2 regions of the Paenibacillus sp. SJS-P3 genome follow, and region 1 is predicted to be linked to the other one. Evidence: predicted binding sites of a transcription regulator. Region 1 holds the regulator's gene; the other holds the start of a gene.
What was found. Region 1 encodes CtsR, which represses protease genes until heat stress. Its sites were predicted from a motif close to ATGGTCAATAAAGGTCAAACA; they were not measured.

Region 1 (3,411 bases):
TCGAATGCCTGCTGCAGGAAGCCAGGCTGGGTCATTACCATCAACTCATTCATAACCTGCGGGGAAACATCCCGAATCAAGCCCAGATCGATGCCAAGCCGAACATCCGACAATCTCTGAGCCGATTCCTTGGAATCCATGACCGCCGCATGGGACAGGATGCCGTAAGATCTCATCACCCGATCCTCGAGCCGAAGGCGCGACTCCGCCTGCAGACGATCGCGGGCCGCTTTTTCATGCTCCATGATCTGCCTGACGACGCCATGCAGATTGTCGATGATCTCATCCTCCGACTGTCCAAGCGTAATCTGGTTGGAAATCTGGAACAGATTGCCGAGCGCCTCGCTTCCCTCGCCGTACAGCCCCCTCACAGCCAGCCCCACTTGAGTAATGGCGGACAGGATTCGGTTGATCTGCTGCGTGAGCACGAGCGCCGGCAGATGCATCATGACGGATGCGCGGATGCCGGTCCCCACGTTGGTGGGACAGCTGGTCAGAAATCCGCGTCTCTCATCAAAAGCAAAGTCGACTGCTTCCTCATAAATATCGTCGATCTTGCTGGCAAGCTTCCATGCCTCCTGGACCTGGAAACCCGGATATAAACATTGGATGCGCAAATGATCCTCTTCGTTAATCATAATGCTGACGGATTCGTTCTCGCTCATGACGACCGCTCCCGCACGGGCTTCGTTCGCAAGCGCGGGACTGATCAGATGCTTCTCCACCAGCACCCTGCGCTCCAGCTCGCTGAGATCCGAAAGAACGATCGTCTCGAACGGGCCGATCGGCTCAAGCTTCCCTTCCTGCGCCACGGAAGCAAGCTTGCTCATGACTTCCGAGGACTGCTGGCTAGTGGCCAGAATCGGAAAGGGATAATTGTGCAGGTTGCGGGCGATTCTTACCCGGCTGCTGAAGACGATATCCGAATCGGGTCCGTCTCCCTTCATCCACTCGCTCAGCGCCTTCTGGGCAAACCGGTTGGCTGCCAATCCAATCCCTCCCTACCGTGCAGCCCCCTTGCGGAAGCTGCGCTTATGATGTCTATCTGGATGCTTCCGACCATCAGGCTTCCTTGATCTGCTTCTCCAGCTCGCGGATCTCGTCCCTGAGCTTGGCGGCGGCTTCGAACTCTTCTTTCTGGATCGAGCTCTTCATTTCCTGCCTCAGCCGGTCGATTTCCCTCTGCGTTTGAATCCTTCCGCCCGAGCGGCGGGGGATCTTGCCGACATGGACCGTATTCCCATGCACTCTCTTCAGCAGAGGATCGAGTCTTTCCCCGAAATGCTTGTAGCAAGAGCTGCAGCCGAACCTTCCTAGCTTGGAGAACTGCGAATACGTAAGTCCGCATTCCTCGCAGCGCGGCACCGACTGCTTCGTCCCTGCCAAGCTTCCCGCAGGCTCGAAATCCATGAGCCCCGACAACAGGCTGTGAATGGAAAAGCCGTTCGGAGCTCCCGGAATGCCTTCGCCCCTTTCGCGGGCGCAGGCTTCGCAGATATGGAACTCCGTCTTCTCTCCGTTTACGATCTTGGTAAAATGAAGCGTTGCCGGCCTTTTGCCGCATTCCTGACAAAGCATGCCGCGTCCCTCCTCACCGGTCCTTCTCTATTGCTTACCCAGAAGCGAGATCAGCATCGCCTTCAGCAGCCTGGCCCGAAGCTCGTCGCGCTGCGGCAGCTTGATCGCGATGGACTCCCGGCATACAGCCGCCCGGAGCAGGCTGCCCTCTCGCTTGGAAATGAATAAAGCTTCTTCCAATTGGTAAATAAGTCCTTCTGCGGCGCTTTGATCGACTTGATTGCCGATCGTATGATGAATATGGCCGTGGATGGCTTTGAGCGCAGGCAGCTCGATCCGTTGGATCCGGATATAGCCGCCTCCCCCTCGCTTGCTCTCCACGAGGTATCCCTTCTCGAGCGTGAAGCGGGTACTGATGACATAATTGATCTGCGACGGCACGCAGGAGAAGCTGTCCGCCAATTCGTTGCGCTGTATTTCCACCGCACCTTCGGGACTGTCCTGAAGCAGCTGCTTCAAATGCTGCTCCAATGCATCGGAAATGTTTCGCATTTCACCCACCTCCCTATGCCGGGGCACCTTCAGGATTTTTCTTGAATTGCGGTTAGAAGCCAAACAGCCAAAGGCGTCCCTGTAGCATTCCCTCATCGGCGCAAATTAAGACCCGCGAACGGGGACCGGAAGAAAAGGATCTTAGCCTTGCGTAAGGCAGGATCAGAGGCAACTGACTTTGACTTTCTTTGACTTATATCTTTGATTATACTCCTTTTTCATAAAAGGTCAAGGAAACTTCCACTGCTGCCATCTATGCAAAAAAGGCAGCCTCGCCCTGCTGTCGTTATCAGCTTGGGATAAGACGCCCCGCTTTATACTCCGGTTAGAAGAAGTCCATGAAATTCGTCATCCCGTCAGGGATTCGGCTGCCCAGCCGGACGGCCTCCGGCCTCGGACCCGAGATATGATCCATCTGCTGGAGATCCCGCGCGCGCTTATATCCGATGAGAAGAGCAGCCAAAGTTCCGATGGAGAGATCAAGGCGCTTGGACGAAGTTCCATCCTGATACCGGGAAAGGCTGCCCCTGCCCTCCTCCGTGATTTCCAGCATCCACAATCCGTCATTCCAGGATGCGTCCTCGTCATGAATCTGGAGGACAAACTGATCGCGGACTCCCGGCTCGAACGGAAGCTGCTTGACGAGAGATTGGACATCGATGATACGAACCATGAAATAAGGATGAATGCTCTGCTCGATGCGCGGATCGACAAGCTGATAAGGCAGCGGATCCCCCGCATAGGTATGCAGCACAGCGGAATCGATCATGGAATCATGATTGCTGAAGAAATTCCAAAGCCCCACCCTCGCTTCTTCCGTAAGATAGACGAGCTCATGAATGTCGAGACGCCTCTCCTTCACCTTGTAGAGGGCATACCCTTCCGGCGTGCCGTTCTGGCTCCGGTACAGCACCGCATCCCCTTGCTTCCGCTTGAAGACCGAATGCTCCCACCAATCCGAAGTCCTTGCCAGCGTGCCATTGAAGCCCTCCGAATAGGTCTGATAAAGGATGCCCAGCAGCTCGGCATGATCGCGGATTTGAATCCGCTCGACTTTGCCGTTGTTGTGCATTCGTTGAGGCAGCTTGTCTGTCGCCAAGGTGTACTTGACCCGGTCGATGAACAGCTCCCAGCCGTATTTGCGGTAAAATCCAATCGAAAACGGCGCCAGCATGGAAATGGATTGGCCGTTCGCTTTCATTTCCTCCATCGCATGACGGAGCAGCTTGCCCACATGCCCGGAACGCCTCGATTCCGGCCAGCTTGCGACAGATGAGATTCCCCCCATCCTCAGCACGATGCCGTTCCAGTTCACCTCGAGTGGAATGATTCTGACCTGGG
Region 2 (3,411 bases), 320 kb from region 1:
TCCGTCCGCTTTCAGGTCTCAAAGTAAACAATATCGTCAATCCTTTAGGATAAATGCAACCTTTTGGATCTGCATGCCGTTTCAAGAGGACAACACCTAAGGAGGCGCTGGGAATGGACAAACGAAATGCGGCTGGCGGGCTGATGCATAAGAGCAAGGTGCTGCTTCTAGCGGCGGGAATCACAGCGGGATCTTTGATGGCGTGGAATGCCTTTGGCGGTCAGCCGCTCAACAAGCCGGCATTTGCCGCAGGAACGGAGAATGCAGTGTTGAATACAGTCGCCGTAACGGGTACAGGCAAGGTGTCGGTCGCGCCGGATATCGCCTATGTATCGGCTGGCGTTTCGGTGACGGCCAAGACGGCCAAGGAAGCGCAGGCTGGAGCGGCCAAGAAATACGACGCCGTGCGCAAGGCGCTGACAGGCACTTTCGGAGTCGCGGAGAAGGATCTGAAGACGACGAACTATTCGGTGCAGCCGCAATACCGCTATACGGATAAGGAAGGCCAAGTGCTGACCGGATACACGGCGGTGCAGGACATCCAGATTTCCTACCGCAACATGGATAAGACAGGCGATCTCGTCGACGGTCTTGCAGCGGCCGGCGCCAATCGGATCAACAACATCTCCTTCGGAACGGAAAAAGGAGACGCCTACACGCAGCAGGCGCTGCAGAAGGCAGTGGAAGCCGCCAAGGTCAAAGCGATGACGCTGGCCCAGGCATCGGGCCGCACGCTCGGCGAGGTCGTTTCAATCTCGGAGAATGGAGCCCAGGTCGTGCAGCCGATCATCGAGAGAGCACAGATGAAGATGGCAGCAGCGTCGGATTCTTCGGCCAACACCGTCGTGGATGCAGGCGAGGTCGACGTCACCTCCGACATTACCGTATTGTTCTCTCTCAAATAGACAAAAGAACAGCAGCCCCCGGAAAATCCGGGGGCTGCTGTTCTTTTGTCTATTCAGCCGAGCTTACAGCTTCTCGATGACTTTGTCGACGAGGCCGTAAGCCGTCGCCTCTTCCGCGCTCATGAAGTTGTCGCGGTCGGTATCCTTCTCGATGCGCTCCAGCGGCTGGCCGGTACGTTCGGACAGGATGGCGTTCAGCTTGTCGCGCATCTTGAGGATGCGGCGGGCACGGATCTCGATGTCGCTCGCCTGGCCTTCGGCTCCGCCGAGCGGCTGGTGGATCATGACCTCGCTGTTCGGCAGCGCGTACCGCTTGCCCTTGGCGCCTGCTGTCAGCAGGAACGCACCCATGGAAGCCGCCATGCCGACGCAGATCGTGGAGACATCCGGCTTGATGAACTGCATCGTGTCGTAGATCGCCATGCCGGCCGTGATGGAGCCGCCGGGGCTGTTGATATAAAGCGAGATGTCCTTCTCCGGGTCGTCCGCTGCAAGGAACAGCATTTGGGCGATGATGGAATTGGCCACCACATCGTTGACGCCGGTGCCGAGGAAGATGATGCGGTCCTTGAGCAGCCGGGAATAAATATCATAGGCGCGCTCACCGCGGTTGCTTTGCTCGATGACCATAGGCACAAAATTCATGTCCAAGTGCGAATCCCTCCTTATAACCTTCATAAATAGTGGAGTATGCGGGGTGCTGCTTTTTCATTTTAATGGATTGCGATTTTAAAGTCAAATTTGGTCAAAGAAGTCGGGACAGCCGTCAATAGCCCAGTTTAACCGGCTTCCTTATTCTTTAAACGCGGAGTTTCCGTTCCGGCAGCCGGAAGCGATGAGGCGCCTTTCGATCCTAAGTCCGATCCCCTCCGGATGCAAAAAAAAGGATCGGCACGGATGCCGATCCTTCTATGTATGTATCCATATGTGTAAATTGGCGCGCCCGCTAGGAATCGAACCTAGATCTCAGGCTCCGGAGGCCTACGTCATATCCATTGGACCACGGGCGCTTGTAAAAACGTAACGTCTAAGATTGTATAACAGCTGGCAGGAAAAAGCAACACTAAAGGTTTCCGTGAAAAGAAATCCGAAAATCGGGTGTCGGCAACCGTTTACATCGGGTATTCCTCACTTGCGGGGGTTATCTAAAAGAGGTAAAATGATGGTGTGGGACGTAAAATGAATGGCTGGGACTAAAAATGTCCCATTATGGCCATGCACGAGTGGAGTGGGGGCGCTCATGCGCAGCATTATTGATTTGCAGCGTCAGCTCGTTCCGGATCTCGTCGATACGCTCCGCCGCCGTTATGCGATCCTGCACCAAGTCATGCTCTCGGATATGATCGGCCGCCGGACTCTGGCTGCCTCCCTGTCGATGACAGAGAGGGTGCTGAGGGCGGAGACGGATTTTCTCAAGGAGCAAGGCTTGCTTGAGATCAAATCCTCCGGCATGTCCATCAGCCCGGCCGGACGGCGGCTGCTGGAGGAGATGGAGCCCGAGCTCGGAGGGCTGCTTGGCCTCAGCGATCTGGAGGAGAAGCTCAAGCAGCGGTTCGGCTTGCAGAAGGTCATCATCGTTCCCGGCGATTCCGAGAAATCGGATAGCGCCAAGCGGGAGCTTGGACGCGCCGGAGCCGCAGCGCTCCTGCAGGTGCTGGGCGAGCGGGATGTCGTGGCGGTGACCGGAGGCACGACGCTTGCGGGCGTCGCGTCGCAGCTCGCCTCGAGCTCGCCGCGTCGGAGCAACCTGTTCGTGCCGGCACGGGGCGGGCTCGGAGAGAGCCTGGAATACCAGGCGAGCACGATCGTCTCGACGATGGCCAAGCGGACGGGAGCGCAGTACCGGATGCTTCACGTCCCGGACCATCTCAGCGAAGAGGCCTACACGAGCCTCATGCAGGAGCCCGGAGTGAAGGAGATCGTCGAGGTCATCCGCAGCGCGCGTATCGTCATTCACGGCATCGGAGATGCCATGGTGATGGCCCGGCGCAGACGGATCGACGGCGCGCTTGCCGACTCGCTCAAGGCGGAAGGCGCGCTTGCCGAAGCCTGGGGCTACTACTTCGACCGCAGCGGCAACGTCGTGCACAAGATGCAGACAGCCGGCATCCGGCTCGAGGACATCGTGACGACCGAGGTCGTCATCGGTGTGGCCGGCGGCCGCTCCAAGGCGGAGGCCATCTCGGCGGTGCTGAGGTTCGGCCACGAGGACATCCTCGTCACCGACGAGGCTGCCGCCCTCGAAATCGCGGCGTTGACGGAATAAGAGCCATGCCGCAAGGCGATAATGGTTCTTGTCCATGCGGTCGCCGCGGACAAACTTGTTTTCATGGCAATCCGCGGGCTCTGCGCCTGCCAGGGGCAGGGCATGCGAATTGCTTTGAGATAAATGCATCATCAAACTTCATTTAACAGGAGGAATATCAACCATGGTTAAAGTTGGTATTAACGGATTTGGCCGTATCGGACGCAACGTCTTCCGCGCAGCACTGAACAACAGCGAGGT

Region 2: a site for CtsR is predicted at 1,637-1,657, ahead of clpP (ATP-dependent Clp endopeptidase proteolytic subunit ClpP). Genes of this name have one in related genera too.

What each region holds. Positions count from the first base shown of each region.
Region 1 covers NZ_CM160043.1:615,113-618,523, reverse strand. Annotated here, with positions in the region: gene mcsB (protein arginine kinase) at 1-947, opposite strand, end outside; gene mcsA (protein-arginine kinase activator protein McsA) at 1,063-1,578, opposite strand; gene AC06G8_RS02740 (CtsR family transcriptional regulator) at 1,606-2,070, opposite strand; gene AC06G8_RS02735 (GNAT family N-acetyltransferase) at 2,396-3,411, opposite strand, start outside.
Region 2 covers NZ_CM160043.1:299,762-303,172, forward strand. Annotated here, with positions in the region: gene AC06G8_RS01415 (SIMPL domain-containing protein) at 114-905, shown strand; gene clpP (ATP-dependent Clp endopeptidase proteolytic subunit ClpP) at 969-1,550, opposite strand; tRNA gene AC06G8_RS01425 (tRNA-Arg) at 1,841-1,915, opposite strand; gene AC06G8_RS01430 (sugar-binding transcriptional regulator) at 2,146-3,171, shown strand; gene gap (type I glyceraldehyde-3-phosphate dehydrogenase) at 3,335-3,411, shown strand, end outside.